3 regions of the Paenibacillus germinis genome follow, and region 3 is predicted to be linked to each of the others. Evidence: riboswitches for the same ligand, from Rfam matches in the RefSeq annotation. Region 3 holds a riboswitch; each other region holds the start of a gene.
The links. Region 3 has a riboswitch for cyclic di-GMP ahead of GC102_RS28560 (pyridoxal phosphate-dependent decarboxylase family protein). Riboswitches for the same ligand answer to the same signal wherever they lie in the genome.
Positions count from the first base shown of each region.

Region 1 (7,846 bases), on a different contig from region 3:
TATTTTTATATTTGTATGACGGCTAATGCATGGTTCTAAAATAGGACATCCTCCCATATCGTAATGATAGATGAAGGAGGGGTACAGGCCATGATTGAACCCGTGAAAAACACGAATAAGCGGCAAGAAATTAAAATGCTGAATCGCAAGCTCTTGGAGATCTCCGGAGTTTTGAACGTAGAAAGCTTTGACAGTGAAGAGTTCCTCCTTGAAACGGAAATGGGCTACTTGATGATTAAAGGACAGAATTTGCACATCAAGAACTTAAGTTTGGAACAAGGGTTGGTCGCCATAGAAGGAATCATTCACGAATTAGCTTATGTGGACGGAAATACCCAGGAGAAATCCAAGGGGTTCCTTGGTAAGTTATTCAAGTGACTCTAAATGTTCAGTTCCATACGATCTTCATGATGTTCCTGAGCGGAATCGCCATAGGTGCGATCTTCGATGTGTTTCGTGTGCTCTCTGGCAAGCTGAGACTGCCGCGATGGACGATTCCGTTCATTGATATGGTTTATTGGATTGTGGCGACAATCCTCGTGTTCCGTCTGCTCATTTACAGTAATGAAGGACAAGTTCGTGTATTTATTTTTCTGGGGATGGGGATTGGCATTTGTTTTTATTTCGCCTTCCTCAGTACTTGGATCATCCGGCTTACGCTGCTTCTCATTCGAATTACGATTGCTGTCTACCGTTTCATTGCTAAAACTGTCGAAATTATCCTGATTAAACCGATTATTGGCTTATATCGTCTAACTGTGATTATTTTGGGCTTTTTACTAGCTGTAGCTATATTCCTTTATAGAATTGTGCTACAATTGCTTTATCCTGTGTGGAGATTACTCCTTTGGATGACTCGGCCTGTGCATAAATATTTTGTTATCCCTGTTTGGTTGAAGAAACTTAAGGGTAATATCATATTGATCTTTCGCAGGTTATTCTCAAAGTAGGAGGCATTCCTATTCATGCATGCTAAAGCAACCGTTCCATCCAAGCGCAGCAACAGTGTAGGCTCGAAACGAAGACTGCGTTTTCTAATGATTTTTGTCCTATGTTTTATGAGCTGGGCTGCTGTGAACATCTGGGGGCAGTTCGCTAAGCTGCAAGAGAAGAGTAGTGTCGTAGCGAATATGGAGCAACAGCTTGTTGAGTCAAAAAAACTCAAGGAGCAAACAACGAAAGAAATCGCTCGACTTCATAATGACGAGTATTTGGATCAAATTATTCGTCGAGATTTTCATTATAGTAAAACCGGAGAGACGCCACTAAGTGTCTCAAAGTCGCAATAAAAATCAACAAGAAGAAGAGGCTGTTGCCGTGTTGACCGTGGTTTCTGCATCGGTTATAATCGGCGTAGCCAGTGTTTTCAACATTTTAAGGGAGGAACATTTTACTTTATGGCAATTGAAGTTGGCACCAAGTTAGAGGGTAGAGTGACGGGGATTACTCACTTTGGAGCATTCGTCGAGCTTGCTGAAGGAGTTACCGGTCTTGTTCACATTTCGGAGATCGCGGACAACTATGTGAAAGACGTTAATGACCATTTAAAGCTGGATGACAAAGTATTGGTCAAAGTGATTAACGTGGACAAGGATGGCAAGATCGGACTGTCGATCAAGCAGACGGTTGACAAGCCAGTTGAGGAAAGACCAGCTCGTCCTGAACGTACAGGTGGCAGCAGCTATCAAGGACGTCCAAGTGGAGATCGTCCAGGAGGCTACCAAGGTGGTCGTCCAAGTAGCGGCGGAGAACGTAGTGGTCCTCCAAGCGGTGGTCCCGGTGGTGGTGGCGGTCGTCCAGGTGGCGGCGGTGGCTTCAATCGAGGCGGCGGCGGTGGTGGTCGCGGCGGCTTTAACAAGCAGCAAGGCGGAGCTAGACCGTTTTCGTTCGAAGATAAAGTATCTCGGTTCCTTAAAGATAGTGAAGAGCGGATTTCGTCTTTGAAAAAGAATACCGAGTCCAAACGCGGTGGCCGAGGCGGAAGAAGAGATTAATAGATGCAGTAACGAACCACATTCGCTTAGGCGAGTGTGGTTTTTTTTATTTGGGGTAAGTGAAGCTTACCTATTTGAGATGCTTAGTTTTACATGCCGTAGGCCTAACCAAAATTTGATTTTTAGTTGTTCAGCAGATTCGTGAGGGTATTGATAGTGGATACCAATGTTGTATTTTCTACAACAATTTAAACGCCAAAAGGCTATTTTGCAACTTGAAGTTGCAGTTCGTACAACAATTAGAACCCATTTCTTGCGAAATCGCCAATATAGGGCCCAAATGTTGTAAATTATACAACAACAATGGGAGAGAGCCGGGATCTAGGCAGCAATTGTTGCACTTTCTACAACATCATTCAACCGAGAATAGGGATTCATTCGTCCGGCAACCTCAAGCGAGCATATTTGACGATGGATTCCGATGTAAGACACCTTAATGTAGATTAGATTGAATGAATCGACGGTCTATGTTAAAGCTATTTTTTACCAAACGTCAAATAGTTAAAATAACGTAAAGAACAATCGACATGGAATTACGGGTATCTCCCCCATACGCAGGGCGAAAGTTCGAGGCAATCAGACTTTTGGAAACGTTTTCGATACGGTAAAACGAGACTAGGCAAGGGCTGAGGCATGGTGACAAGGCAAACACGGATTGTCGGAAATTTCTTTGAATCTATCAACTCATTCTGACAAACTTTCTGCTAGATTGTCTCTATACTAGAGAAACAAATAAGGAATGAATGGATGGTGTTCGAAAACATGCAGAGAAGAAGCTTAGGCACAGTGATTGGTGGCGGTTGGTCGGGATTGTGGCAGAAAGCGAAAATAGGCGCACACAGCGCTGCCGTGGAAAATCGATTCGTACAAGCCTTTGTAGCTAAGAAGTGGTCTTTACTGCTCATCGTGATGGCTTTCTTACTCGGTCGTGCGATGATTTTGGAACAGCTATCTCCGTTTGCGCTTGCGTTCATTGCTGTCATTTATTTTACAAGGAGAGATATTTTACACTGGGTAGGTGTCGCTGCATTTGCTGGTAGCTTATTCTCGCTGAGTTCGAATACGGGTTATCTTGTTACGGAGATCATCGTTTTCTTACTCATCCAAAAAGCTTTGGAGAAATTTGAACGCTCCGATATTTCCTTAGCGCCGCTTCTTGTATTCAGCTCGACCTTGCTGGTTCAGCTCTTTGCAGAGCTTGTAGTCTCAAACTTAAGCTGGTATACGCTAATGATGGTCTCCGTTGAGGCACTGCTAAGTCTAGTGCTGACACTAATTTTTATTCAAGCAATTCCTGTATTTACGCTTACCCGCAAGAACTACCATTTGAAACATGAGGAAATTATTTGTTTGATTATCTTGTTAGCTTCTGTGATGACAGGAACGGTTAGCTGGGTTGTGGGTCCAATCACCGTAGAACATGTGCTGTCCCGGTATTTAATTCTATTATTTGCGCTGGTGGGAGGAGCGCCTTTCGGAGCCTCGGTAGGAGTCATTACAGGATTAATCCTAAGTCTTGCAAATAGCAATGCAGTTTATCAAATGAGTTTACTGGCTTTCTCGGGGATGTTAGCAGGGCTTCTGAAAGATGGTAATCGATTGGCTGTTGCATTCGGAATGCTGCTCGGGTCATCGATACTTGCCTTCTATATGGGATCAGGGGCTGATGTGATCAACTCTACATGGGAGTCGCTTGCAGCTGTAGCACTCTTCCTGTTGACACCGAGGAGTCTGATTCTGACTCTTGCTAAATATGTGCCCGGCACTCAGGAAAATCTGAAATCCCAACAGGATTATGCGAAGCGGGTTCGGGATGTTACGGCAGGACGTGTGGAACAATTCTCTGAAGTGTTCCGCCAGCTGGCGCGCAGCTTTAAGCAGTTGACGACCGATGATGCGGTAAGTCGCAAGGAGGAGGATGTTGGCCATTTCATGAATGCGGTTGCGCAGAAGGCTTGTGATTCCTGCTGGAAAAAGAGCCAGTGCTGGGATCAAAAATTTTATCAAACCTATACGTATATGACCGATATGATGACCCAAATTGAGATGAAGGAGAGTATGACGAAGAAGAATATTCCACCGGAGTGGAGGAAGGTATGTATTCGCACGGATCAAGTGCTGGATGTGATGAAACAGCAGTATGGCTTGTACAAGAATGATATGCATTGGAAAAAGCAGATTATGGATAGCCGGCATCTCGTGGCTGATCAGCTTTCGGGCGTGTCCCAAGTCATGGAGGACTTGGCCAAGGAGATTAAACGGGAAGGACAGGAGCTGTTCCTGCAAGAGGAGCAAATTCGTAATGCCCTGGAGGAGCTGGGCTTATCCATCCATACCATCGATATCATTTCCTTGGATGAAGGAAATATCGAGATTGAGATCATTCATCAATACACGAAGGGCTTCGATGAATGTCGGAAAATCATTGCGCCGCTCTTGAGCGAAATTATCGGCGAGAACGTCGCCGTCATGCGCGAGGAGATGCATGCGCGCGGTGAGGGCTACAGCACGGTCGTATTCGGCTCCGCCAAGGAATACGAGGTTGAGACCGGGGTCGCCGGCGCAGCCAAAGGGGGCGACCTCTTCTCAGGCGACAGCTTCTCCACGGTGGAGCTGGGCAATGGCAAGTATGCCGTGGCGCTTAGCGACGGCATGGGTAACGGCGAGCGCGCGCGTGCGGAGAGCCAGACGGCTTTGAGCATCCTGCAGCAGCTGCTGCAGTCAGGGATGGACGAGAAGCTGGCGATCAAGTCGCTGAACTCGGTGTTGATGCTCCGCTCTTCGGACGAGATGTACGCGACCGTAGATATGGCCTTGATCGACATGTACAGCGCAAATACAACGTTCATGAAGATTGGCTCTACCCCTAGCTTCATTAAGCGCGGGACGGAAGTGATTTCGATATCGGCTAATAATTTGCCGGTGGGTATCCTGAGCGAGATTGATGTTGATCTGGTCTCGATTCCGCTCCAATCGGGTGATATCCTTGTCATGATGACAGATGGGATCTACGATGCACCGGGACATGCTGTAAACAAAGAGATGTGGATGAAGCGGATGATTCAGGAAATTGATACGACGATGCCGCAGGATTTTGCGGACTGTCTATTAGAAAGGATTTTCCGTCACCATCATGGCGAAATTCAAGATGATATGACTGTCGTTGTGGCACGAGTCGAGAAGAGGCAGCCCGAGTGGGCCACATTCCGCTGGCCAGGAATTACGCGAATGGAGCGTCCCAAGACGGTTAGTTAATGGAGAAATAGAAGCCATAACAGCTCATTTGCTGTTATGGCTTTTTATGTGCAGCGATTCCCTTTAGTGCATAGCGGACGCTGCATATTTGAAATTGGAAAATTTTCACTTCGAAGTTGCACTTAGAATTCAAATCATGTTTAACTTATGAATATGTGTGTTAACTAATTATTCCAAATCTAGTGATTTCAATAAAATTCTAAGTTGTCAGAGCTTTATATGATGCCAAAGCATCCTAAGACTGTCAGACTATCATTGGTGCATGAGATCCAAGAGAAAGGTGGTACCACTGGTGATAAGAAAAAAGCTATCACTGTTAATTATCGTTCTTGGGATTATCATTTTTCTCTATCCAACGTTAAACGATCATTATGAGAGCTATCAGCAGAATAAAATTTTGAAACAATGGCAGGAAAATCTGCAGGATATGGATCAGACAGGCTCTGACATTGAGGAGGAGACAGATGCGGGGTTAGTCGTGCCTTCTTCCAGTCCCGTAGCGGAAGCTCTGCCGACAAGCAGCCAGCCGAGCAGCCAACCAAGCCCTTTGGCCGTGAAAACGACGCCGAGGCCAGTTACTTTGCCGCAGAAGAATATAGAAGGTGTTCTCACTATCGATAAAATTGATCTGAAGCTCCCTATTCTGACAGATGCAACCGTGAATAATTTGAAGATTTCCGTTGCCAGTATTGCCAAAACAGGCAAAGTAGGAGCAGTTGGTAACTATGCCATTGCGGGTCATCGAAACCTGACCTACGGGAAAAATTTTAATAGATTAGATGAAGTCACCGAAGGGGATTTCATAGAAGTGAATACAGGGAGCAAAACGTATATTTACAAAGTAGTGGACAAACAGTATGTCCTCCCAGAGGATGTCTGGGTGCTGAAGGGCAATGGCAAAGATCGGGAGATTACGCTAATAACTTGCCATCCTATGGAAAATCCGACTCATCGTATAGCGATTAAAGGAATCATGGTGCAGTCTAAGGAATAACATGTAATATTTTGTCTATTCAGAGAGACAAGCCTATGTTAAGATTGCACTATAGTAATTATAAGGGATTCGGTGCGTTCCTCCGATAAAGGCAAATCTAGCGAAAACTAGAGACGCAAAACTAAAGGGCCTTCCTTAGCCGAACTAAGTTGGCAGCCAGTTACCGAAAGGGGATTTTTTTGTGTTCAAAAGGCCGATTATACGAGCGATCATTGCAACGTTTCTGTTTACTCTTGCTCCACAAGGGATATTTGCAGCTTCCAATCCTTCCGTGATTGATAAAGATGCTCTGAATAAAGGGATTATCTCGGTAAATTATTCAAACGCTAAGAATACCAAAGTTCTCGTACGAATTATGAGAGAAAATATCAAATATGACTACACCTTTGAAGAAGGAGATCAGTACCCTTTGCAACTAGGAAACGGCTCATATAAAGTACTGATTGGAGAGTCCATAGGAGCTAATAAATACAAAGTTGTTGAGCAAGAACAAATAGATTTAGAAATGGAAGACGAGAATACCGTATTTCTGCAGTCCATTCCGTTGATCGATTGGAACGATGAATCGAAGGCAGTCGTGGAGGCTAAGCAATTGGCTGGGAATAAGGAAACGGATTTCGACAAAATAAAAGCCATATATGGCTATATCACGACACATTTTCAGTATGATTATGAGAAGGCCCAAACTGCAGCAGATAGTTACGTACCTAATCTGGATATGGTCTACGCAGCGTCCAAGGGAATTTGTTATGACTTTTCAGCTACTTTTGCGGCAATGGCAAGAAGCGAGGGGATTCCAACCCGTCTGGTTATGGGATATGAAAACCATGCGCCAGATACTTATCATGCGTGGAATCAAGTCTTCTTAAAGGAAAGTCAGGAATGGGTAACGATCGATACCACGTATGACGCTGTTCATATACAAGCCGGTGAAACGATAGATATTATAAAAAATGATTCTAATTATAAGATATCGAAAATATATTAAATGAATGGATGAAACCTGATCTCATAACTGAGAACAGGTTTTTTTGTGCTTTTTCCAACCAAAAAAAATATTAAATTCCAAGATTTACAATACATCTTGTATCATATATCATAGGTAATGATACAATTTGTTTCAAAATCATAGGAGGTATACACATAAATAATCTTTATAAAAATTGATTCATGAATGGAGGTATGAAATTATGTTGAAAAAGACGAGTGCGCTGCTGATTACTTTATTAATTTTTATGCAGAGTATTTACGGGATTGGCTTTTTTACTGAGGCCAGTGCAAAAACGATTTCGAACACTATTCTTGACAGCGTGACGATGGCTGTATACGACAGTGCAGGACAAGTGGTGACTGGCAATGTTTACGAGCCAAACTCCACAATTCAGCTTGACTATACGTGGTCGCTGCCAAACGGTCATGGGTATAAAAGTGGTGATACGTATACATTCACACTGCCGCAGCAATTTTTGCTTTTCAATGATATCAACGGTAATTTGGTAATGGGACAGGATCAGTTAGGAATTTTCCATGTTGATCAGGCTAGTCATCAAGTATTGATCACCTTTAACAACTACATAGAAAGCCATGATAATGTACATGGCAC
Region 1 covers NZ_WHOC01000088.1:24,868-32,713, reverse strand. Annotated here, with positions in the region: gene yabP (sporulation protein YabP) at 91-378, shown strand; gene yabQ (spore cortex biosynthesis protein YabQ) at 375-950, shown strand; gene GC102_RS17645 (FtsB family cell division protein) at 966-1,289, shown strand; gene GC102_RS17640 (S1 domain-containing RNA-binding protein) at 1,398-1,994, shown strand; gene spoIIE (stage II sporulation protein E) at 2,757-5,249, shown strand; gene GC102_RS17630 (class D sortase) at 5,542-6,243, shown strand; cyclic di-GMP riboswitch class I at 6,324-6,411, shown strand; gene GC102_RS40355 (transglutaminase-like domain-containing protein) at 6,425-7,231, shown strand; gene GC102_RS17620 (collagen binding domain-containing protein) at 7,434-7,846, shown strand, end outside.
Region 1: linked by a shared signal. The riboswitch ahead of GC102_RS40355 (transglutaminase-like domain-containing protein) and the one ahead of GC102_RS28560 (pyridoxal phosphate-dependent decarboxylase family protein) in region 3 are both predicted to bind cyclic di-GMP.

Region 2 (7,846 bases), on a different contig from region 3:
TTATTTTCCCTAATGTACTAGCGCAACCGTTTGGTGAACGATTTCTTTTGATGGAACAAGGTGATCCCTTGGATTTTCTTGACGTGCAGATTACATCGCCTTCGATTGAGAGCGATCAGTACCGGCATGTTTACGTGGGTAACTTAGCAATCGGTGACGAAGGGATTATTCATGAAATAGTAGGGGATAAAGCGGTGCAAAAGAAGGCCCAGAGGCCCGAAACGATGGTGACTCTCCTTACGGCTGCGGCGTATGCCATTGCCAAGAAACATGAGGATGCCATCAGGCGTGGGAAGAAGCGGATTAAAGCCGCTGTCAATTTGGGTACGGGCCTGCCGATTCGTGAAATAACGAAATTCCGTGAGGAATTTGCTAATAAGATTACAGGAGGCGTACATTCCGTTACATTCGGGACAACCCCCATATTTAAAGGGATAACGGTGGAAATGGAATTTTCGCTTCCAACCGATATCAGCATAGACGATGTATCCGGTGTTTACGACCTTGAGGCCACTTCCAAATCGCATCTATCCCACAAAGGCTTTGGTATCGCGGATGTAGGTGGTGTTGACATGGATATCGCGTTCTTCAAACCCGGTCTCGATCTGGATCAGAGGCACTCTACTGGTGCTAAGATCTACCTCAATGATGCTTTAGAGAGCATTCGCAACGAGGTTAACTCGCAAGGCGAGGAGTTGATCGCAAGCACAGCGGAATTAACTCTCATGCTGGTCAACAAAGAGTATGAGATTTATGCGGAGGGTAAGGTTGTCTTTGACATGACAAGCCTTATTAATCGGCATATGCGCATATTAGCGGAGAAAGTGTTGAAATACGCTCGCAACTCTTGGAAGCATGTTCGCTACGCCAACGAGTTTTGGTTTATCGGCGGTGGAGCGGTCGTGTTGCAGCCTTGGATTGAGAAATTAAACGCCGAGCTGGGCTTGCCCATTAAGTTTGATACCGTGGAACACAGCCAATTCCGAAATGTGCGAGGCACCTTTCTTATGCTTGACCACGCGCTGAAACATGAGGACGAAACCGCGGCAGCCAGTGCTGATTCTGAAGGATTATCCGAGAGCGGGAGCGGTTCGGATTGAAAAAGCGGAGATCCACCGTTTACGTTCGTTCCGGTAAGGATGTTACACTCTATATTCCATCAGATACACCGCCTGAGGTCATCGACTATTTGAATCAGTTGAAAATGGAAGGCATTTTCAGTCAAGGCATCATGGATATTTTGACAAGATATGTTCGTGAAGAGCAATCGAATAAGCGACCTGTTGTAGAATTATTTCCCGGGAAAGAAATAGACTCGGACATGGATAATGCCGTTTCTCTAGCAGACAGCTATAGTGACATGGAGTCGGCAGAGCCTATTGAACCTGCTCATGAAGCGAATGATGATTTCAACCAGCCAAAGAAGGAGATCCCGGGTGCCAATGATCAGAAAAAATTCAGCTTGGCGCAAATATTCCGGCAATCTCGGCACAATTCGGGAAAGCTAGTACAATCCTCGGATCATGGCAACAATAATGAGTAGGTGAACTCCATGGTAATGAAAAGGAGGACATCAGATGGACAACGGACAAGCTAAGGACGCAGCGCGTCATTTTAATCTTTCAGATGAAGTTTTTCACCATCCCGGTATGGATATTTATACACAAATGACCTTTATCGTCTTGAAATGTTTTTCTTCGGAATCGAACATTCCAGGATTATCTGATATTGCTAAGCTCGGTCGCATGAATATCAAGCAGGCGACTAAATCTTTACAGCAACTCGTGGAGCTGAGAATTGTCTCGCACAAAATATTCCGCCGTATGGTGGGAGATTTCCAAGACGATCGACTTTCCTGGGCTGCAAAGGGCTTGCTTACGTTTTGCAAAGAGAACCCGAACATCGACCTAGACGATCTAGTGGAGCTGTCCAGCGAATCGGGCGAGGATGAACATAGCATACGCAAGGCTCTTAAGGAATTGAACGAATATGGGTACTTGGAAGAGTACCCTGTATGGAGCAGAATCGCTAACTAAGGTATAGCGGACGGACAGAATCAATTTTGTAAAACACCCTGCAAGTCTGATGGTACTTAAAATAGACCATGCTATCTACGATTGTAGAAGCATGGTCTATTTTTAAGTTGGAAAGACTCTAAATAGTTCGATAATCATATAGTATACAACATCTTATGTAAGGGGTATCCAATCAAATATTGTCGAATTATAATGCAAGTTTTATAAATATAGGAAAATTATTGGTTTTTTAACTAATTAAGAAGATCAAAAGTACTAGAATATATACGGAGAATGACTTTATAGTTAAATTTACCTATTCAAACTATTAGGAATATAGTATTATGGCAGAGATAGAAGTATCGAAATCTCAAGTGAAAAGGGCAAATCACAGGAAACTGTGAGACGCAAAGCCAAGGGCCTGAAACGCGTATTAAAAAACGCGAATGGCAGCCGGTTACCACAGGGAATCATAGTGTTTTTCTATGAACCTTGTTTAAGGTTCTTTTCTTTTTTTTGAGATCTATCAATCCTTATTATAAGAAGGGAAGTCAGATGTCAATGAAGAAATCAAGACAAATGTCTATGGTTCTCACACTGCTTTTATTTGTTCAATTAATTTTTCCAGCCTTACATGCGTGGGGAGCAACAGACAACGGAACCATCTTACCTCCGAGCAATCTTGCTACTCAACTTCTGACGCCTGATGATGTGAAATTGACGTGGAGTCCGGTGTATGGAGCTACAGGATACACTGTATACAGCATCACCTATGGGCAGCTTATCAATGTCGGGACAACGACAACAGCTTCTTTTACCATGAATGACCTGACTGAGGGCTCTTACAGTTATGTGGTGTCTACTTTAAGTTCAGGTGGCGAATCGGGCCCATGTGCTCCGGTGAATATCAATATCACTTATCCGGATATGATTGCCCCGGCCACTTTAACGTACACCATACAGAATGGCAATAATATCGTTTTGAACTGGGGAACAGCTCCTAATGTACAAACATATAATTTGTATGTAAATCAAGAAGGCGGAAGAAAGTTAGTCTATTCGGGGACAGCGAGAACTTTTACCGTCAACAATGTCGCAGAGGGAATATATACATATACGGTAACAGCTAGTCATACTTTGTACGGAGAATCTCCAAACTCTGCACCGGTAGAAATTGCTGTCGGCTACCCGACGATGACGGCTCCTAGCGGTTTAACGTATACGGTGGCTACCGATGACGTTACACTGAAGTGGAATACTACTGCTTATGCAACTGGCTATAATGTCTATCAAATTATTGATAATCAAAAAGTATTAAAAAGCAGCAAAATAACGGGAACAACCGTATCCTATATGAATTTGCCCGCTGGAAATTATACATACATAATTCACTCTTTCAGTGACCGTTTCGGAGAGTCTGTCGAGGGTAGCACGATTTCATTAACCGTAGGAACAATGGTGCCGCCAAGCAACCTAACTTTTAAACTTCAAAATGTGAATGATTTGGTACTAACTTGGAGCGCTGCGACCAACGCGACCTCTTACAAGGTGTATCAAGTTATCAATGGAGAAAAAATATTGAAAAACACAGTAACTGGTACGACGGTTACATTTACGAATATGCAGGCAGGCGATTATGTATATGAAGTTCATTCGTCCAATAACTTGTTTGGCGAGTCGGTAGACGGCAGTACGGTTTCCTTGAGTGTAGGATCGGTTACGATGACTCCTCCGGTAACGTTTACTTCCAAACTGCAAAACCTGACTGATATTGTACTGACTTGGACGGTTGCACCCAATGCTACCTCCTATAATATCTATCAAGTTATTGGTGATCAAAAAGTACTGAAAAGCACTGTGACGGGCACGACGATTACCTACGTTAACATGCCTGCGGGTGATTATGTATACGAGGTTCATTCTGTTAGCACCCGTTTTGGTGAGTCAGCTGAAGGAACACAAACTGCCTTAACGGTAGGGGAAGTAGTCATGGCTGCTCCGGGGAATTTCGCATACAAATTTCAGAATGTAAATGACATCGTACTGATATGGACGGTTGCACCTAATGCTACGGCTTATAAAGTGTATCAAATCGTAGACGGTGCAAAGGTACTTAAAAGTACAGTAACCGGAATGACTGTGACCTATGCAAATATGTCGGCTGGCGATTACCTGTATGAGGTTCATTCCTATAGCGATCGATATGGGGAATCCGTGGCAGGGAGCCAGGTATCGATTACGGTAGATGCTGTAACCATGGCAGCTCCGGGAAATCCGACTGCAAAGGTTCAAAATGTGACAGATGTCGTATTAACATGGACTGCTGTTGCAAATACAACCAATTACAAAGTGTATCAAGTTTCAGGCGGTCAAAAAGTATTGAAATCCACGGTGACAGGTACGACGGTAACTTATACAAATCTGGCAGCAGGAGATTACACGTATGAAATTCACTCGAATTCCACACGATTTGGAGAATCGGCTGAAGGTGCTCAGGTAACTTTCTCTATCGTACTTCCAACGATACTGCCACCAACCAATTTGGTGCAGAGTGTAACATCGGCTACGGCGTTTTCTTTAAACTGGGACGCAGCAGCAAATGGTAACAGCTATAAAGTGTATCAAATAGTTAATGGTCAAAAAGTATTGAAAAGCACAGTAGCTACAACAACGGTATCTTATACCAATATGCAGCCTGGTGATTATACGTATGAAGTTCATACGGTTTCAACACGATTTGGAGAATCAGTAGACGGCGTGCAATTGACATTCACTTTGAATGGGCAAACGATGCAAGCTCCGGCTAGCCTGACTTACAGTTTGGCAAATGTGAATGATCTGACCTTGAGGTGGACATCAGTACCTTACGCAACGAGCTATAAAGTGTACCAGGTTATTGATAGCCAAAAGGTTCTGAAAAGCACATTAACAGGCCTAACCGTAACCTATACTAATATTCCTGGTGGGGATTATCATTATGTAGTTGATTCCTACTCAACGATTTTAGGAGAATCCCCGGAGGGTGCTGAGGTAAGCTTCAATTTGACTCTTCCGACAATGGTAGGGCCGGGTAATCTGGCAGCTAAAGTACAGAATGGCAACGATGTGGTTTTAACTTGGGATACAGTACCCTATGCTAACAGCTACAAAGTTTATGAAGTTGTGAATGGTGTAGAGGTTCTGAAAAGTACAGTGACCACGTTGACAGTAACGTACACGAATGTAACAGCTGGGGATCATACGTATGTTGTTCACTCTGTGAGTACTAAATTCGGAGAGTCGCTGGAAGGAAGTAAAGTGAACCACTCCATGGTTTTCCCAGTGATGCAAGCACCGGGAAGTCTGACCCAGACGATTGCAAACGGTAATGACATTACCCTTAAGTGGGATACAGTACCCTATGCTAACAGCTACAAAGTCTATGAGATTGTGAATGGCACAGAGGTTTTAAAAAGCACAGTGACCACGTTAACCGTAACATACACGAATGTGACAGCTGGGGATCATACGTATGTTGTTCACTCTGTGAGTACCAAATTCGGAGAGTCGTTGGAAGGAAGTAAAGTGAACCTCTCCATGGTTTTCCCAGTGATGCAAGCGCCGGGAAGTCTGACCCAGACGATTGCAAACGGTAATGACATTACCCTTAAGTGGGGAACAGTCCCTTATGCCAACTCTTATAAGGTATATCAAATCGTTGACGGTCAGAAGGTATTGAAAAGCACTGTGACCACTACTTCCGTAAGTTATCTTCGTTCACCTGCGGGTGACTATACGTATGAAGTCCATTCATACAGCACTCGTTACGGTGAATCGCAAGAGGGGAGTCAGCTTAGTTTTACGCTAGATCAGAATTGGACTGCTGCACCGGATCAAGTGACTCAAACGATTGTGAATGGCAACGATATCACCCTGCAATGGGGGGCCGTGGCTAATGTAGCATCCTATAACATTTATCAAGTAATTAACGGTGAGAAAGTTCTGAAGAAATCGCAAACAGCAACCACATTTACTTTTGCAAACATGCCTGAAGGAGAGTACACCTATGAAGTTCATTCAGTTGGAACTCGATTCGGGGAATCTCCAGATGGAGCAAGTGTAAGCTTTACATTGGATTTCCCTGTGATGCAGGCACCTGCTACATTAACGCAGACAATTGCGAATGGTAATGATATTACTTTAAAGTGGGGAACTTCAACTTACGTTACATCTTATAAAGTTTATCAAGTAGTTGATGGTGAAAAGGTGTTGAAAAGCACACTGACCGGAACAACTGTAACATATACCAATATGCCTGCAGGTGATTATACCTATGAAGTGCATTCCTATAGCAGCCGTTTCGGTGAGTCCCCAGAGGGACGGCAGCTCACGTTTACGCTGGTACATCCGATCATGCAAGCACCTGCTAATGTGACGAAAAGTATAACGAATGGCAACGACATTTCTTTATTGTGGGGAACTTCAACTTATGCTACTACCTATAAAGTTTATCAGATTGTAGATGGCCAAAAGGTGCTGAAAAGTACACAGACGGGCACAGCGATAGGATTTTACAACATGCCTGCTGGAGATTATACCTATGAAATTCATTCATACAGCAGTCGCTTCGGTGAGTCTCCAGAGGGAGGCGAGCTCTCATTTACACTCGTACATCCAGTTATGGAAGCACCGGGTAATGTGACAAAAAGTATCACGAATGGCAATGACATTACTTTAAAATGGGGAACCGTAACGTACGCTACGGCTTATCGTGTCTACCAAATCGTAGATGGTCAAAGAGAATTGAAAAAAACACAAACGGGTACAACCGTAACGTTTACCAACATGCCAGAAAGTGACTACAATTATGAAATTTACTCCTATAGTGATCGATTCGGTGAATCGCCGTTAGCAGGGCTCTCAACTTTTACTTTAACTTGGCCGGTACTTCAGCCATCGCAATTGAAAGGAACAGTCACGAATGCTAATAATCTAACATTAACTTGGACGACGGCAACTTGGGCCAATGAATATCGCGTTTATGAGGTGACAGGCGATACTCGCCAATTAATGTACAAAGGTGCGGCTTTAACAACCCAGCTATTCAACCTGACAGAAAAAAACCATTATTACGAATTAGTGATTTATAATACACGGTTTGGAGAGTCTGCACCTTCCAATCGGTTAAATTTTGATATTATTTTCCCTGATATGCAGTCCCCAGTGGCAAGTTCGAGGCTGCTAAGTCCAACAAGCGCTGTAATTACATGGAATTTTGTCACGTACGCTAATGGTTATAACGTGTATGAAATTGTAAATGGACAACCGATATTGCTAGTTAAAAACTTAAACAACCTGTCTTACACAGTAAATAACCTATCTTATGCTAACCACCTGTATTATGTATCTTCGTATAGTAATTCATTTGGTGAATCGGATCCTTCCAATACAGTTGAGGCAAAGCTGATCATCGATACTGAGGCACCGGTAACGACAGCAACTGCACCAGCGGATTGGACGAATCAAATTGCAGCAGTAACATTGTCGGCAACCGATAATGAAACGGGAGTGGCAAATACGTTCTATTCTTTGAACGACCAAGCTTTCGTGTCCGGAACTGCCGTTACTATTAGTCAAGAAGGCAATAATAAAGTATCTTATTATTCTGTAGATAAAGTAGGCAACACGGAAGCGACAAAAATCATTTATGTGAAGATTGACAAAATGGCTCCGTTGACAAAGGCAAGTGTTGTTCAAGGATGGTCTAAGGAAGCAATTGTGACGCTGGCAGCAATAGATGATCAAAGCGGCGTAGCCAAGACGCTTTACTCCGTGAACGGAGGAGTCTATGC
Region 2 covers NZ_WHOC01000080.1:151-7,996, reverse strand. Annotated here, with positions in the region: gene GC102_RS16155 (ParM/StbA family protein) at 1-1,100, shown strand, start outside; gene GC102_RS16150 (hypothetical protein) at 1,097-1,543, shown strand; gene GC102_RS16145 (hypothetical protein) at 1,578-2,036, shown strand; cyclic di-GMP riboswitch class I at 2,388-2,480, shown strand; partial or broken gene GC102_RS16140 (OmpL47-type beta-barrel domain-containing protein) at 2,571-7,846, shown strand, end outside.
Region 2: linked by a shared signal. The riboswitch ahead of GC102_RS16140 (OmpL47-type beta-barrel domain-containing protein) and the one ahead of GC102_RS28560 (pyridoxal phosphate-dependent decarboxylase family protein) in region 3 are both predicted to bind cyclic di-GMP.

Region 3 (7,846 bases):
TTTAAAGTGGAGTTGAAGGTTTTTTTTAGTAGATAAGAAAGTAAAAGTTTTATACTTTTGCTTCGCATCTACTTTGACAAACGCGCTCGTCCCTGAAGGACGATGGAGTCGTTTATCCTTGTCCCAATACTTCTGTTCATGACAAGGGATTAGGAAAGCAAGTTGTACAGCGTACAACAATTTCCTGGATTTCTTCATGTTAAACGGATATGTTCAAAATTTACTTTACCTTAAAATGCACAACTGCGCTGTACAGCATTTTACCCGCGTTCGGGTCGAACACAATGTGATGCTGAATCGCGAAGACGTCCAGCAGTAAAGCTTTGTTGTTATCGATTTGCTCGTTGATTTGCCGTTCCAGCGTTTTCATATCATAAGCTTGAAAAAATTCGATTTTATTATCTATGCGATCCAAAATAAAGTCCATGATCTTAATCCTCCCTAAGCTAAATTGTAAAGTTTAGACAACTTCTCTTATTATAACGTCAATATCTGATATAGGAAGTACATAAGAATAGGCGTATACTGTAAGGGGATACATGACCGCATGTTCAGATGGATCGGGAATACCTCATTTGCTAGACAAACTTGTAGTAGGAAGTGATGTCGTTTTGAAGTCTACACGGTTATTGGTTGATTTCTTCAAAGAGAAATGGCCGTTGTACGTTGTAGCCGCATTGTCCATTTCTTTAGGCAACATTGTTCACTCGTATTACCCCAAGCTGCTCGGCATGTTTACAGACCAGCTGCAGCAAGGACTTTTGAACAAAACTCTAATTGTTGACTACAGTCTAAAGCTGCTGATGATTGGCGTTACATTCGGTGTTTTAGCAGCCATTGGTCAGTACATGATCATGCGTAACGGAAGACGCTTCGAGTTTGTTTCAAGAAACCGCTTGTTTAACCATTTCACACAGTTGGGCGCAACATTTTACTCAAAGAACGGCGTTGGTAAGCTGCTTAGTTATGTGATGAATGACGTAACTGTCATTCGAGAATCGATTTCCATGGGGATTAACCACGTGGTAAACTCCGCGATTTTGATCACGGCTGTCATTCTTATGATGCTGTTCAGTTCGATCCCGCTTTATCTAATTCTCATCTGTATATTGCCCTTATTGCTTATTCCTGTTCTAACGGTTCGATTTCAGCCAATTATTAAAAAACATTCTTTACAGGTACAAGAAGCATTAGGCAAAATGACGGAGTCGGCCGAGGAGCAATTCGGAGGCATACGGGTAGCCAAGAAATTTGCGGTGGAACCGATCATGGTTCGCAGGTTCAGCGATACGGTAGATCGGATTCGCGACAACCAATTGAGATTGGTTCGGCTATCTTCCTTATTTGAAGCACTTATTCCGTTTCTGGGCGCAATATCGCTGATCATCGCGATTGCTTTTGGGGGCTATTTGACCATTCAAGGGCGGATTACGATTGGCCATTTCGTTGAATTAACGCTATACATACGGATGATGGTAAACCCTTTACAGCAAATTGGCCGCGTCATTAATGCCATGCAGCGCTCTCGAGCTTCGCTTGAACGAATGAATGAGCTGCTCGATTTGAAATCCGAAATTGTGCAAAAGGAGCTTGCTCAAATATCCGATCTCGATCACGAGGGAATTCGGATTGAACACTTGTCTTTTGCCTATCCAGATGACGAAGACGAAGTGCTTCATGATATAACGTTAACGATTGAACCTGGTAAATCCATTGGCATTATCGGAAAAACAGGCAGTGGTAAATCGACGTTGGTGAAGCTAATGCTTAGAATATACGACCCACCGGAGGGAACGGTATGGATTGGGGATACGGATATTCGCGATGTGACATTAGAAAGCTTGCGAAATCAAATCGCTTATGTTCCGCAAGAGGGGTTCTTGTTTAGTACGACCATCCGCGATAACATCGCCTTTTATAAAAGAGAATCACCCTTAGAACAGGTTGAGCGTGCTGCCAAGAAAGCACAAATCCTCTCCAGCATTACGTCATTTCCGGAAAAGTTTGAGACGAAGCTGGGTGAGCGCGGTGTCACCTTATCAGGAGGGCAGCGTCAACGAACAAGCTTGGCCAGAGGGATCATTAAGGATTCTCCTTTAATGATTCTAGACGATAGTGTAAGCGCTGTAGACTCTGTGACGGAAAGGCACATCATCGATACAATCCGCAAAGAGCGATTGAACAAAACGACCATTTGGATCGCTCATCGGATCTCCGCTCTGAAGCATACGGATGAGATTATCGTGCTTCATGAGGGCAGGATTGTGCAGCGCGGTACGCATGAAGAGCTAATTGCGCAAGAAGGCTTGTACGCCGAGCTTCATGCGATACAAGAGGGAGGTAGCGACGATGCCCAAACAGAGTAACAAAAGCAATGAGGAGCGGCAGAAGACGCGATCTTCCTTTCGTTTTTTATTCGTTTATGCCAAACCCCATAGGTTTACTTTTGCAGCTGTTTTATTTTGCGCGTTACTTGGGATAGCAGCCGATTTGTTTCAGCCTTATCTGGTTAAGATCGCGATTGATGATAATTTGATGATTGGGAAAAATGACTATCGCTCCCTGCTGCTCATTTGCTTGTTCTATGCTGGTCTATCCATCAGTAGTTTATTCTTCAGTTATCTACAGAACAATTTATTGCAGTTTGCCGGCCAAAGCATCGTCGCCAAAATACGCAAGGATTTGTTCGAGCACATTTTTAAACAGTCGATGTCTTATTATGACCGGACGCCAAGCGGCAGCCTGATTACACATGTCTCCAGTGACACAGAAACGCTGAATCAGTTTTTTACTCAGGTTCTTCTTAGTTTGGTACGCGATGGTATGACACTCGTATTCATCATTGTGCTGATGTATCATTTGGACCCACAGCTAACGATGTACAGCATGATCGTGATCCCTATCATTGTGATTATAGCGGTTAGCTTTCGCAGATATATGCGCAAAACCTATCAGCTCTCGAGGACGCAGCTGTCTCAAATGGTTGCTTTTGCCGCTGAGAATTTATCTGGGATGCATCTCATTCAAGCTTTTCATCAAGAGAAGGAACAGATGAATCGCTTCACTGAGCGGAATCTTGGGTATTTTCGTGCGAATTTGAGAGAAATTCGTACCAATGTTTTGTTCAATCGTTCCTTTGATATTTTGGGTAATTTATCGGTAGCCTTTATAACTTGGATTGGCGGTATTGCCGTCTTCGATAAAACGATTGAATTCGGTGTTTTGTATGCTTTTATAACGTATATCCGGCAGTTTTTTCAACCGATTAATAACATTACTCAGCAGTGGAATACCCTTCAATCTACGACGGTGTCTGTAAATCGAATTTGGAATATCTTCACCATTCAACCGGAAGTACAGGATAAGGGAGGCGTGTCCTCACCCTCGTTGTCCGACGTGAAGGGAGACATTCATTTCAACCATGTGCATTTTGGCTATTTGAAAGATACAGCTGTTATTGAGGATCTAGAGCTCCATATTGAACCCGGCGAAATGATCGGTATTGTGGGGACAACTGGCGCTGGTAAAAGCTCGCTGATTAGTCTGCTTTGCCGCTTTTATGATGTGCAGGAGGGAAGTATCCGCATTGATGGCACGGATCTTCGTGATATCCCGCAGGCCGTACTACATCGTATGGTTGGACTCGTACAGCAGGAACCGTACTTATACGCAGGCAGCATTTTGGAGAATGTCCGGATGTTCGATGAAACCATAACGCGTGAGGAAGTGATAGAGGCATGCCAGATGGTTGGGGCAGATATTCTCATTTCACGAATGAAGGATGGTTATGAAACACGCATATCCGAGAGAGGAAGCGGGCTTTCCGCAGGAGAAAGACAGTTGATCTCGTTTGCGCGAATTATCGTATTCCAGCCGAAAGTACTGATTCTAGATGAGGCTACAGCGAATTTGGATTCACAAACGGAGCAGTTGATTCAATCCGCGCTGCAGGTTGTAGCTGAGGGAAGAACGACACTTGTTATCGCGCATCGCATCTCGACCATTATGCATGCCAACCGCATCATTGTGATGAGCCAGGGGAAAATTGTTGAAGAAGGTAATCACGCTCAATTACTTGCGCTCCGTGGCTACTACGAGCAATTATATCTGCATTCACAGGGGAATATGGATGCTGCACAAACCATTTCGTAGCATGAATGCACCGCAACTGAGGGTGTGAAAATAAGCTTTGTCCGACTCCTTATTTGGAAGTCGTGATGAAGCTTGTTTTATTTATATGTGTGATAAAAGTCCTAGAGGGATTCCGCAAGACTCTATCGTATATTGCATAAATAGATTGGTATAACTGTCTCGAAAAGAGACAAATGGGCCTATTTTACCAGTGGTCAGGGAATATGTTAAAAAAGCAATTTAGTTACAATATAATAAATTTACAAACAATAATGGAAAATTGTGTTGTTTTATTTAATTTACTATACTATACTAATGTATAAAATTGTAAAGTTTTGCTGTCGATTATTGTCGAAGATGGGATTTTTCACCTACAACTTTATAATGGCAAACCTATTGAAAAATAGGGACGCAAAGCTAGAGGGACTACATCCAACAAGGATATGTCAGCCAGTTGCATTGTAGCAATTGGTGGAATAGGGCATTTATGCCTGTGTTTCTCCTTTTTTTTGTGATCATTTTCTTCAAGCAATTCTATCGATAGGAGAGAAATTAATGAGAGAGAAAAGACTAACGAATGTACAACAATTATTCCCCAGTGAGGATGGAAACCAACAAACGCGACAAATGGTTTTGCGACTCATTGAACAATTAGTAACAGGAGTGGATGATCTCAAAAACCCGGACGGCGTCAATCTTAAGGGTGAGAAAAACCGAACAGGGACTTTTTATAACAATCTTATTCGAGATAGCTCCATCCCTAATGGCAGCGTCCCTTTAGAGGAAGTTAATACAGAGTTATTGAAATTGCTGCATGATCATCCTTATCATACGAAATATTTTTTGACGAATATTTTGCCGATGGCAAGCATCCCGGGAATTATGGGCATGATCGCGGCGTTTTTGGTGAACGGCAACAATTTATGGGATGTATACGGTCCAGCCGGAGCTGAAGCGGAAGTAAGGGTAATCAGCATGATGTCCAAATTAATAGGCTATGATGCGCTGAAAAGCGGCGGGTATACGACGTGGGGCGGGCAAGGAGCTGTATTCTCAGGACTCCGAATAGCGATCGCCAAATTCGTTCCGGATTCATTACAAAAAGGTGTTCCCGACAACTTGTATGCTTTTTGTTCCGAAGCCGCTCACTACAGCTTGTTTAAATCTATGGAGGCATCCGGCATTGGGAGCGATCGATTGATCAGAGTTCGCACGAATGCTGACAGCTCTATGGATGTGGATGATTTGCTTGTTAAAATGGAAGAAGTGATCGCTCGAGGCGGAATCCCGATTTACATTGTAGCTACGACAGGAACGACGGATGCCATGGGGATTGACGATTTGGAGCAAATCTATGCGGTGTCTGACAAGGTAGCCGTTCATCATGGGTTGCTTAGACCTCATATTCATGCAGACTCTGCTTTAGGTGCATTCTTTGCTTTCTTTAATGACTATGATTTCACCACCAATCCACTCGAATTAAAGAAAGATGTCGCTCAGGCTTTAATTTCTATCCAAAGCAAGATGAAGCATTTGCATTTGGCCGACTCGCTCTGCTTCGATTTTCAAAAGCTAGGGCAAACCCCTTACCTGACAAGCCTATTTCTGGTCAAGGATGCCGCCGATTTAAGGCTCATGGATCTGCATCCGGATGAAACCCCCTATGTCGGACATCGAGGATACGGACAGTATCATACTGGGTATACGTTGGAGTGCTCGCGCATGGCTAGCTCCATCAGTATATACAGCGCTCTGCTTGCATTCGGCATTCAAGGGTATCAGCAATTGCTGGCTCAGTTCGTTGAGGTTAATCTCGCTTTCCGGGAAGCGCTGCGCCAAGAAATTCCTCAAGCTGAAATCGTCAATAACGACAATCCTGGCATCATTACCCTATTTCGTATATACCCAGAAGGCAGTCCGCATTTTCACGATGAAATTTCTGGCAAGTGCACTCTTAAGGAAATTGAGCGGAATAATAAATTTAACGAACGTTTATTCGAAATGCTTGGGAATCATCGCGACCGCATATTCTTTGGCGACACCAAAAAGCATTTGCTTGTTCAAACGAAGGATGCTAATTCTATTGCTCTGTACGCGACAAAGATTTTTGTCATCTCCCCTTATACAGAGACAAAACATGTGCATGAAATCATTCAATATTTGAAGGAAACTGTAGCGCAAGTCTATGAGAAATATTCCGAAACATCGATATTAAGCAGGAGGTAATTGAAAAGTGGCAAAGCATGCTCCAAATAAAATAATAAACTGGTTCAGAGGACAAATCGCGGTGAAGATGACGAGCAGTATCTTACTGCTTCTGCTATTCGTATGCGCAGCCTTCACTGTCTCTTCCTATTTGGCAAGCAAAAGTTTAACAACGAAGCTTGAGGATCAATTCGTTCTAAGATTAACCACAAATATTGAAAATGTTTCGAAATATATGACTTCTATTCCCGAACATGCAGATGAAATTACAGGCAAAGATAAACCGGCCTATACCAAAATTAAACAGCAGTTTGAACAATTTAAAAAGCAAGACTCTCTTGAAAATGTTTATGTTTTACAGAAAGTTCAAAATAAAGATCAAATCGTCATTTTAACTGGCGTTGATGAAGATTTCGGCACCGAGTATCCTTTTACGCCAGAGATGAACAATGCGATCAAGGATGACAAACTAACGATCAGTGAGATTTACAAGGACGAATTTGGTATACATAAATCGGTCTTTGTCCCTCTCAAAAACGCTAAAGGCGAAAACGTCGGAATTGTCGGCATTGATTTAGATGCCTCGGTCGTTCCCAAAACGAAGCAAGAATTGTTATGGACAACCTTAACGATTACCTTAATCGTTATAGTCTTAGGCGGTCTGATAGGCTATTTCATAAGTCGAAGTGTGACGAGACCGGTCATTCAACTAATGCGAGTAACAGAGAAGGTTGCTGCTGGAGATTTGTCTGCACAAGTCTCTATCCAGCGAGTTGATGAGATCGGTAAATTGGCTAATGCTTTTAACGAGATGCGTCAGAGTTTAGATTCCCTGATCCGCCAAATATTTTCTTCATCCAACCTTATTACCAATACAAGCGCGCAATTGTATCAGTCTGCGGACGAATCCAGCTCTAGTGCTGGGCAGGTTGCCGTTTCTATGAACAGCATGAACGAAGGGGTTGCTGAAGTTGTTTCTTCCATTACAGAGAGTACTTCATCCATCGTTGAGATCAATACGGAATTATCAGAGGTAACATCTGAAGTCAAAGAGATGCAGGAAATGGCCCATAAGGTAGGTGCTCAATCTGCAGACGGCCAGCAGCTTGTAGAGAAGACATTACATCAGATGAATGTGATTCAGAAAGAGATGAAGCATTCCCAAGAAGCCGCACAGCAGCTAGGAAACCGCTCGAAGGAAATCGGGGAAATTATTCATATCATCACCGAAATTGCACAACAAACGAACCTACTGGCTCTGAATGCGTCCATTGAAGCGGCACGTGTTGGAGAACAGGGGAAAGGCTTTGCCGTTGTCGCTGGTGAAGTGAAGAAGCTGGCGGAGCAATCCACAAAAGCCGCAAGCTCGATCACCGAGCTCGTTTCCAGTACCCAAAATGACAGCCTACTTGTCATGGAGAGCATTGTTCAAGGAAATCAAGCAGTTGAACAAGGTCAGAGCTGGATTAATGAAACATATGAAAGTTTTAAAGTTATTTTTAACGGTATT
Region 3 covers NZ_WHOC01000149.1:237,957-245,802, reverse strand. Annotated here, with positions in the region: gene GC102_RS28575 (YrzA family protein) at 221-427, opposite strand; gene GC102_RS28570 (ABC transporter ATP-binding protein) at 612-2,366, shown strand; gene GC102_RS28565 (ABC transporter ATP-binding protein) at 2,350-4,152, shown strand; cyclic di-GMP riboswitch class I at 4,508-4,593, shown strand; gene GC102_RS28560 (pyridoxal phosphate-dependent decarboxylase family protein) at 4,687-6,357, shown strand; gene GC102_RS39705 (methyl-accepting chemotaxis protein) at 6,365-7,846, shown strand, end outside.